DNA from 2 places in the Bacillus sp. GW823-FHT06B01 genome. Region 1 is predicted to be linked to the other one. Evidence: a T-box and tRNA genes for the amino acid it is inferred to sense, from the RefSeq annotation. Region 1 holds a T-box; the other holds one or more tRNA genes.
What was found. A T-box is a leader RNA that pairs with one kind of tRNA and senses whether it is charged. The one in region 1 lies ahead of trpS (tryptophan--tRNA ligase), so its partner is inferred to be a tRNA-Trp.
Positions count from the first base shown of each region.

Region 1 (7,757 bases):
AACGATGGTACCGACATCCCGAGTACGGAAATAATTGTCGCCCCATAATCGACCCACGTATTGTTACGAAGTGCCGCAACGATTCCTAAAATTAAACCGATAAATGTTCCTAATATAATCGCTTGTAAACCAAGTTGTGCTGATGGTCCAATGCGATCCACAATCATATCTGTTACTGGACGGTTATCATATTGGAATGATACCCCTAAATCACCTTTTGCTAAGTTACCTAAGTAACGTGCATATTGAACTGGTACTGGATCATTTAAGCCATATTTTTCAAGAATGATTTCTTTTTGTGCCGGTGATAGTTTCTCCTGGTTTTTAAGCGGAGAACCCGGAAGTAATTTCATCAAAAAGAAAGTCAGTGTAGTAATTAAAAATAATGTCAAAGCCATGTACACGAAACGTTTTAATACATAACGTCCCATAGTCAAGCACCTCCCCGTTTTTCTCAAAAGCAATAAGATAGTTTAAAATATTCTTACTTTTATTTTTTTAAAATAAGAGCACATGCCCATCATAGGCATATACCCTTATTCATGATGGAAACCATTTTTAGTTTTTTAGTTCAACCCACTTATAGCTAAATTCTCCGCCATATTTATGTTCTAATAGGCCAGTAATTGAGCCACGTTGTAAATAAGCTTTTCCGGGTTGATATACTGGAGCAATCGCTGCATCTTCAAGCAGTTGTTTTTCTGCTTGTAATAATGCATCCCAGCGAGCTTGTACATCAACTTCTGTTTTCGCTTTTTTAATTAAATCATCATACGCTGCATTTGCGTAATTTACTTTGTTTTGCGCATTACCTGTCGTATACATTTCAAGGAATGACATTGGATCCATATAATCTGGACTCCATCCCGCGTATGACATTGCGTAATCTCCACTTGCTTCAAGTTTTAATTTTTGTGCAAATGGCTGCATTTTTGTTGAAACTGTTAAACCTGGTAAGTTCTTTTCAAATTGGCCTTTTAAATACTCTCCGATTTTTTTAGCATCATCAGTATCAAAGTTTAATAGCTCTAACTCTACTTTGTCTACACCAAGTTCTTTTTTACCAGTTTCCCAGTATTTTTGCGCTTCTTTAATATCCTCTTTTATAAGCTTTCCGTTTTCTTCACGGAAGTCTTTTCCATTCGGACCTTTTGCTAAGCCTTTCGGAACAAAACCATATATCCCCTCTGAACCATCGTTTAAAATAACTTTCCCGATATTTTCACGCTCAAAGGACATTGCAATTGCTTTTCGGATATTTTTATTTGCTAAAAATTTATTCTTTTCATTTAAGCGAATAAATTGTGTAGATGGTCTCTTAATCGTTTTAAAGTCAGCATCTGATTTGTATTTGTCTACAAACTCTGATGTTAAGACTACACGATCAATTGCTTTCGTTTCATATAAATTTATAGCAGTTGAACGATCCTTAACAATATTGAAGTTTATTTCCTCAAGTTTTACTTCTTTATTTTCCCAATACGTTGGATTTTTCTTAAGTTGGAAACTTTGTTCATGCTTCCATTCATTTAATACGAATGGACCATTATAAAGTGTCGTATTGGATTCTAATCCAAATTTTGCTCCTTGTTCTGTTACAAACTTCTCATTCAAAGGATACAATGTTGGATAGACTGTTAAACTTACAAAATAAGGAACAGGGTTATCTAATTCCACTTCAAGTGTATGATCATCAATTGCCTTTACACCAAGTTCTTCAACTGGTAATTCTTTTTTGTTAACTTTCTCCGCATTTTTAACATCAAATAGTATGTAAGCAAACTTGGCACCCGTGTTTGAATCTACAGCTCTTCGCCAAGAATAAACGAAGTCTTTCGCTGTTACAGGTTCACCATTAGACCATTTCGCATCTTCACGTAACTTAAATACATACTTTTTGCCATCTTCTGATTTCTCATAAGATTTAGCGACACCTGGAACAAGCTTATCGTCTTTCCCCAGACGATATAATCCTTCCATTGTGTTATTCATGATGTTAGAAGATGCTGCATCTGTTGATAACGTCGTATCCATAGTTGGGATTTCAGCTGTCTCGGTTAGATTTAACACTTGCTTGTTTGAGGATTTTTCTTTTGCGCCTGCTTTATTATCCTCTTTTTGGTAACTACAAGCTCCTAACATACTGACAGTCAACGTCGATGCAAGTAATAACGGTATCTTTTTCTTCATGTTGTGTTGCCTCCCCTAATTGCACTTCCTGTACCCTCACTTGTAAAAAAGTAGAATTGAAAGAATAATCTCCAAGTTTCTACAATTTTCATTATACATATAATATAACAATTGTGAATATAGTTTTTTGTTTTTTTGTTAAAATTTTTAATAAAATGTTTATTTTTTTATTTTTTTGTAAAGGGATACGTTAACATTGCTACCATCATCTTGAAATCAGACCTTTAATTGCGTATAATTTTCAAAAAATTAATTCTAGTACATATTATAGCTTTTATAGTATAATAATTCTAGTAATATTTTGACGGAGGGGAACATTTTGAATAAAGTTTTTTTTCATACTTGTATACTAATTTTCATAGCGATAATCGCTTCTAGTATTGGCGCATTCCTCGTTTCATCGCAATTTTTGTTGAATTTTGTCAATATATCGTTTTATGTCGCACTATTTTTTATTCTTATAGGCGGTTTTTTATTCATATTTCAAAATGGATTTTTTAACGTAACAATTTACGCCTTCCAAAGAGTATTTGGTACGAATAAAAAAATTGAGTCTTTAATTGAAGAAGTAGAGGAACCTGTCGATAAGAAAGAACGTATTTATAAAACATATTCATTCAAATGGACGTATCCAATTTGCATTACCGGTATCGTTCTTGGGTTGTTCTCGACCCTCATTAGTTTTACTATTTTGATGTAGTTTGCAAACACTATCCCATATGATATAATAATCAGCAAAACATTTTGTTATAAAACTTTAGTTCTTTCATATTAAAAGAGCTTAAGTAACAATAAATAAATTTACATGTATGCGATGATAAAGAAGAGTACATATTGAGGCAATTTCAGAGAGCTTGTGGCTGGTGTGAACAAGTAATTGCGCAGTATGGAATGGGCTTTTGAGCACCAAACCGAACCGAAAGTAGTAGGCTTTGGCGTTATATCCAAACGTTATTATGGATTAGAGAGATTTCACAGTAGTGAAATAATTAGGGTGGTACCGCGGTCCATTCGTCCCTATAGTTTTTGGGATGAATGGGCTTTTTTGTTTGCCTTCCCTTCCCCATCACGCATTCAAATTTAGGAGGAATTACTTATGTCAGTTATCTTTTCTGGTATTCAGCCGAGTGGAACGATTACACTTGGAAACTATTTAGGAGCTATGAAGCAATTTACAGAGCTTCAAAATGAACACGACTGTTATTTCTGTATTGTAAACCAACATGCGATTACAGTACCTCAAGATCCCGTACAACTTCGTAAAAACATTCGCAGTCTTGCTGCACTTTATGTAGCATGCGGCATCGATCCTGAAAAAGCTACTTTATTTGTACAATCAGAAGTACCAGCACACGCTCAACTAGGATGGATTATGCAATCAGTTGCTTACGTTGGAGAATTAGAGCGTATGACGCAATATAAAGATAAATCTTCTGGTAGAGATTCAGTTCCAGCTGGATTACTAACGTATCCACCATTAATGGCGGCTGATATTTTACTTTACAACACTGAAATCGTACCTGTTGGTGATGATCAAAAACAACATATGGAATTAACACGCGACCTAGCAGAGCGTTTCAACAAACGCTTCCGTGAAGTGTTCACTGTTCCTGAAATTCGTATCCCAAAAGTAGGAGCTCGCGTTATGTCATTAACAGAACCTACGAAAAAAATGAGTAAATCTGATCCGAATCCAAAAGCAATGATCAGTATGCTTGATGAACCAAAAACAATTGAAAAGAAAATTAAAAGTGCTGTAACTGATTCTGAAGGTATCGTGAAATTTGATAAAGAAAACAAACCTGGAATCTCTAACTTATTAACAATCTACTCTTCATTCTCTGGAAAAACAGTTGAAGAAATAGAAGCAATGTACGAAGGAAAAGGATACGGAGACTTCAAAGGCGACCTAGCAGCAGTAGTCGTAGAAGCAATTCGTCCAATCCAAGACAAATATAACGAACTAATCAACTCACCAGAACTAGACGAAATTCTAGACAAAGGTGCAGAAAAAGCAAACCGCGTTGCATTCAAACAACTACGCAAAGTAGAAAACGCAATGGGACTAAGTAGAAAACGTAGGTAACATATAAAGCGGAGGCAGCTCGTTCAGCTCTGACTGGCTAAGGTTCTTTCGCATAGAAGACGCTTTTCATCTTCTTATGCGGAAGGTTCTTAGACACGAAGAGCTTGCTGCCGGAGCTGGATTTCTATATAAAGCGGAAGCGGCTCGTTCAAAATGTGAGGGGGATGGAGCTCCTGACGTAGAGGCGGGTTTTGCCTCGCAGGAAGGCGCGAAGCCACCGAACATTCTTGCCGCTGGAGCTAAGTTACAACAAATTAAAAAAACCGCCAATTGGCGGTTTTTTAATTTACCTTTTGCTCGTTTTCCATTTCCCATAACTTTTCAAAAAATGGCTGTCCTTTTACGAGACGCTCGCATAATTGTTCGTGCTTCTCAGACCAGCCTGTTTTCGCCTCGTCATACAGTTTAGCCCAAATATCTTCAAATTCCATATGTTGAACCATTCCATATGCTGATGGATCCCACTCTGTGAACCAATAGCGAATTTCTGCTGTGTTTTTCGTTGTATGTAATTGATCTAACGCCATAAATAATAATTGTTTCAGCTGTCTTTCTTTACGAGTTAAGCCATTCATAATGAAAGGTGATGGTGATAAAATATGATGTTCTTTTTCCATTTCTTCTACTTGGAACTCATACTTTTCTGCTTGTACGTTTTCTACCATCTCATATACCATCTGCTCTTGGCGCGGTATAAGTCTACTCTTTCGAATTGGTACATTGTAACCAATTGTGTCAATCGCAATAATTCCTTTTCCATCTGTAACAACAAAGCAATACTCTTGCTGCAAACGTTCATGATTTTTACGAATATATGCCTTATGATGTACGTCTTCCAACAATTTTTGTGGAAGCTCTAACAATTCGTCCTCGATGTAATGATATAATGTGGCATCTACTTTTAATAATGGCACTTGATCTAATAGCTCAATCGTATCATCTTTCCGCCATTCGTAAAAATGACAAACGTTATACCCATTCTCTTCACCTTCAAACCAATTTACCCATACATCATGTAGATATAACATTCATTACCCCTCACTTCACTACTGTTTGTATCAATCATTATGTTCAATTTTTCTTAACTTTATTCCACCTAAGGAAATATATTCTAATTATTATTTTTTCTTCTATTAATACTAAAAAAAACAGGAAATAGAGCTCCTGTTTTTTATATATGAAATGTATTTGCTTTATTCAATATTTCTTTTGCATCTATAGATAATAAAGAAAGTGTATCTTCTCCTTCCAATGTTACACAATCTTTGACAATATGAAATCCAAGCGCATAACCAAGCATCTTCGGATAAGAGTGAAATCCATTTAATAAGATGTCGTGCTCCCTTGTTCCTCGTTTTATACTTATTCTTTCATGTACAACATTTTTCCAATAATAAATAGCCTCTTCTTTTGAAAGATACGTCGTCCACGGTGCATTGTTTTTTTCTGAATATCTTTCCGTTACCGCTTGCTCAGCTAGCCCTTCCATAATCATCGTATCAAGTAATGTATATTCTGTTTCTTTCGTCTCAATTTGATGTAACCTGCATATGTGATGATATTCATGCGCCAATAACACCTTTAATTCTTCCACCGAATTCCGTCCACATACGAATAAGAAAATAACATGACGCATAGATAATCCAGCCCTACCGTTATACTCTTCTTGTACAGTTCGATTATATGAATCTGATAATAAAATAAAGACAGGGACATCCGGACCTTTTAACCAATTTTTTAGTTTCTCATACTCCGTACGTAACTCTTTCCAAACTTCCTTTTTCTCTAACTCTTTAACTTCTTGTTCTCCCCGTATAACTGGGCGGTACATACCTTTAGAAATTAAAAAGCGATACAATCTTTCTTTTGGCAGCGGGATATACTTCGTAAACTTTTCACACAGCTTTTCTGGACGTCCATAATATAGATGTAACCACTCAGCAGTTTCAACAATCCCCATCTTTATCCCTCCTTTTTCTTATGTATATGCAAAAGGAGAAAAAGGCGTAAAAATAAATAAGGAGTTTTTTCGCAATATAGTGCGAAAAAACTCCTTATCTCATCTATTATTTATACGATTTAAATACTAATACTGCGTTATGACCACCGAATCCTAGTGAGTTACTTAATACTGCATTTACTTCTTGTTGTCTCGCTTTATTCGGTACGTAATCTAAGTCACATTCTGGATCTGGTGTTTCATAGTTAATTGTTGGAGGGATTACTCCGTCTGTAATTGATTTAATTGAGAAGATCGCTTCAACAGCACCAGCTGCTCCTAATAAGTGACCTGTCATTGATTTCGTTGAGCTAATTGCTACTTTGTACGCATGCTCACCGAACGTTTCTTTAATTGCCATCGTTTCATACTTTTCATTCGCATCCGTACTTGTACCGTGCGCATTAATGTAATCAATATCTTCTGGCTGTAGACCTGCATCTGCTAAAGCTTGACGCATTGCACGCACGCCTCCTTCACCGCCAGGAGCCGGCATTGTAATATGGAATGCATCACCAGTTGCACCGTAACCAGCGATTTCCGCATAAATGTGAGCACCACGAGCTAATGCGTGCTCTAATTCTTCAAGAATTAAAATACCTGAACCTTCACCCATTACGAAACCGCTACGGTTTTTATCAAATGGACGGCAAGCTGTTGCTGGATCTTCATTAAATGTTAATGCTTTCGCTGAACTAAATCCTGCAAATGCCATACTTGTTAACGGCGCTTCTGCTCCGCCTGTTATCATTGCATCAGCATCACCGCGTTGAATTGCTTTAAATGCATCACCAATTGAGTTTGCACCAGATGCACAAGCCGTTACAGAACAAGTGTTAATTCCTTTTGCTCCTGTTGCGATCGATACTTGACCTGCTGCCATATCTGGAATCATCATTGGTACGAAGAATGGACTCACGCGGCGCGGACCTTTCTCAGTAAAAATCTTAAATTGTTCTTCGTATGTTTCCATACCGCCAATACCAGAACCAATCCATACACCAATTCGAGGTCCGTTTTCTTCTGTAATTTCAAGCTTTGCATCTGCAACTGCCATTTTCGCTGCTGCTACTGCATATTGTGTAAAGCGATCCATACGGCGCGCTTCTTTTTTATCAATATATTTCTCGACTTCAAAGTCGTTAATTTCTGCTGCTACTTTTGCTGGAAACAGTTCCGGATCAATTCTTGTAAGTCGTCCGATTCCAGATACACCCTTTTTAATGTTTTCCCACGCTGTTTCAACATCTGTTCCGATCGGTGTAACAGCTCCTAGTCCTGTAATTACGACCCTCTTTTTCTCCATACAAAATACACTCCTTTTTTTCTCTCAGTCCTTATTTACCCCAACGAAGAGCAACTGCTCCCCATGTTAATCCGCCGCCGAAACCAACAAGTATAATTAAATCACCATCTTGAATACGTCCATTTTGCAATTCCTCTACCATTGCAATTGGAATTGAAGAAGCTGATGTATTACCA
Region 1 covers NZ_JBXAHR010000003.1:419,156-426,912, reverse strand. The annotation lists gene opp3b (oligopeptide ABC transporter permease) at 1-431, opposite strand, end outside; gene AC1Q8N_RS15340 (peptide ABC transporter substrate-binding protein) at 559-2,190, opposite strand; gene AC1Q8N_RS15335 (DUF3899 domain-containing protein) at 2,510-2,890, shown strand; T-box leader at 2,996-3,212, shown strand; gene trpS (tryptophan--tRNA ligase) at 3,287-4,276, shown strand; gene AC1Q8N_RS15325 (YjbA family protein) at 4,558-5,304, opposite strand; gene AC1Q8N_RS15320 (DUF2268 domain-containing putative Zn-dependent protease) at 5,448-6,236, opposite strand; gene fabF (beta-ketoacyl-ACP synthase II) at 6,343-7,581, opposite strand; gene fabH (beta-ketoacyl-ACP synthase III) at 7,613-7,757, opposite strand, start outside.

Region 2 (3,285 bases), on a different contig from region 1:
AACCTCATGTACTTGAAAATACTTCTAATTAATTTGTAGGTTCACTTCAATTGGAATAATCTTTCCATCACCACGTACAACAATAACTCCTTGAGATGCATCAGACATCCCTTTGAAGTTTCGTGCGTAGTCATTGCGTCCCATTAAGCTACCAAAGTAAATCTCTTTCTTAGAGAAGTTACGGTCAATAACTTTGTGACTGTGGAAGTGTCCCATTACAAGAGCTGTTAATTCTACGTTATCCATAGATTCATGCGATGCGATTTTGTTTGCATCTGCTTGCTTCTCTTTGTCTCCGTGAACGAATTTGATGTAAGTGTCTTTCCCGAATTTCTTCAAGATTGAATAATTGTAATCTGTATTATCAATTAAACTTAATCGTGGAATATTCGCCATCTCAACAAACGTCTTAATGCTCTCATAAATAACTGCTGTCACATTATCACCTGTGATTACACTGTCTTTGTGTGACTGCATTCTGTCGTGATTACCACTTGTCAAACCAAGCTCTACATTGCAGTAGGCTGTTAGAGATACTACGAAATCAATTACTAAACGTGTTGCTTTATTGATTTGTTCCGCCATATTGAACTCACATTCAAATGGTTGGTTTGTAGGTCTCATTGAGATTTGCTCGATGATATCACCATTATGTATTACCGTTACGTCATTAACATTGAATGTCTTAACGTAGTAAAGAACTTCTTCTTTCATCTTCTCTAAGCGTTTCTTAGCGATTTCGAAGTTGTAGTCATTTCCATAAACACCCTCGACAACTGCTCCCACATGCCAATCTTGTAAGCAAACTACTAATTCGTTTTCACGTCTCTCTAATTTACCTTTGTAAGCATATTCGGGAACTTCAATAACACAGTTATCTAACATCGCATCTCGAACTTCTTCTGCAATTGTATGGAAGTCAGCTAAATCACGTTTAGCTTTATTCAAATCACGAAGAACAATTTGGTTCTCACGTTTTTCTTGATACATTTCACCAACCATATTGCGAATAGATTCTAATTTAGATGTAGAAACCATATCAGCATGTTTCTTAACAGGTACTAATTTACCAATCTTCTTCTGATAGTCTTTTACAAGACAACGATATGCCTCGTTTACATCTGAGTTTTCGAATCCTTCTTGTTTCATAAGTTCACGATGTTTTGACCAAACAACACGTCTACTAGGACTCATTTCTTGTAATTGAAGTTTAATTTCCACTGCTGTTTCTAAGTGTTCCTGTGATACTTCAACTACTTCGTCCTTTTTGTTCGTGTAGCGTCTCATCTTAGTATTCCGCCTCATCATTTGGCTCATTTAAAACCTTGTCCAATTTAATAGTGAATGAAATCTCAGCTCCATTAAATTTAGCTAGCTCACTATCAATATGGATATCTCCAAGGCAAACACCTTTTTTATCATATTCTGTGATAATTCGATTCTCAGCATCTAGTAAACCTTTTACACTAATCGTGTGTGTCTCTTTTGCCATGTCTACATTTCCCCTTTTTCTCATAATCCATTACGGTAAATGAAATTTTACCGACCTATATACAACAAAAAAGACACCTATCTCGGTGTCGTATAATACAGAAAATATATTATGTTATTGTATATAATATTATATAATGTATTCGTACATTTAAATTCTAAATAAGAGTGCAGGCTAGCGGAGTCGAACCACTATTAAAACCATAACCTACATATTTGGCACGCCCTCTAGGACTCGAACCTAGAATAGAAGTTTTGGAGACTTCTGTGTTACCAATTACACTAAAGGCGCATGACACCTTGCCGTTTATATTTAGTAGGAACGGCTAGGGTAGAAACCTACATACATTTGAAAAACTCACACAAGAAGTGCAGGAAACTCATGTGAGGTTGCACTTTTTCATATTTAGTTGTCTATAATGTTCGCATAAACCATCGTCAACGAACTCTATCGCTCCCACACTTGCCTTCAATATGAGAAACAGAGCGACTTTCCAATGTCTACCGTTGGTGGGTTGGTATCCTTGTCCCACATCTCTTAGTAATTAAGCTTTTTTTAAGACTCGAACCGTTAATACGCTAGCATGTATTGTCACGTATTCAAGCGTGATAGCTACCTCTTCTATCCTCAACGGTGACTGCGATGATAGCAAGCAGATAAGACAATCTCTTATCGGGATGGATAATGGTATCTTTAAATCGTCCCCCATTCGGGAATGATGCAGTTGCCTTTGCACCTGACTAATTTTTTAGGCTTAGTCCACCTTTAATGGAGGGAGAGAGGCTCGAACTCTCGCTACCTTTAAATAGGTACTAACAGTTTAGCAAACTGTCCTCTTCACCAACTTGAGTACCCCTCCAAGATAAAATCCAATTCCGTAAAAACAGAACTGGTCTTGCGTAGGCTGAGATTAAACCTCGCATTGAGTGCCTTTAGAAAGATTATATCTTCCTCTCTTATCCACGTAATCCTCTTTTGGAGCAATTACGTATCACTCACAACCGCACGTTTTAATTAGTCGCTGTGCATTCTGCGACCTGTTACACTACTACTCAATAGCTCCTATTCTGTCAACGTTGCCACGCTATTAATCTCTGCTAAGAGAACCATGCAATTCACTATCAAACAATCAGAGTTTTGCGAACTCATCATGCTCCTCATTCAACTTTCGTTGTGGGGATTTAGGTTGCCTTCGTAATGTAAGGAGACAGGCTTTCGCTTGTATGAATTTTAATTAGTCATATATTAATCATCTTTTTAGATTACCATATCTAATACCTGTATTAGTCTCTGTGACCGAAGACGTGCTGTCTCAGTGGCTTCGTAATCTTTTGGATTACAAAATACCACACGCCTTCATGTTCTTTCGCCAACTAGCTACTCAAACCGTAATCAAAGTTACTTTGGCTTTCGACCATTTCGCTTTCACTACTGACTGTCGCCCTTGCTTGTTAGACTCGGACTGTACAATCTCTCGATTCACTCTCGTTTCTTCATTACTTTAGCGTGGAGTGTATTGGTGCTAACCAATACTGCTACTACATCGTTGACCTCGTAGCGTTTTCTCCGTAATTTCACGAAACTATCACCATCATCACAATGATGACTTAGGAGTGTCGATTGTGCTTGGATTGACCGTTTACACGGTGGCAACTTGTCACATTGCCTTTACGCAACTCACGTTACGCTATCAGAGCCAAGCCTCGAAGTAAAGATGCACCTTGTAGGGTTCGAACCTACATATAACGGCTGTTTAGGCGGTCTGCTTTCACTTTAAGCTAAAGATGCATATT
Region 2 covers NZ_JBXAHR010000008.1:5,240-8,524, reverse strand. The annotation lists gene AC1Q8N_RS25835 (hypothetical protein) at 25-1,287, opposite strand; gene AC1Q8N_RS25830 (YonK family protein) at 1,289-1,492, opposite strand; tRNA gene AC1Q8N_RS25825 (tRNA-Trp) at 1,709-1,783, opposite strand; tRNA gene AC1Q8N_RS25820 (tRNA-Ser) at 2,262-2,351, opposite strand; tRNA gene AC1Q8N_RS25815 (tRNA-Phe) at 3,208-3,280, opposite strand.
Region 2: it encodes a tRNA-Trp, which carries the amino acid that the T-box ahead of trpS (tryptophan--tRNA ligase) is inferred to sense. The anticodon was not compared.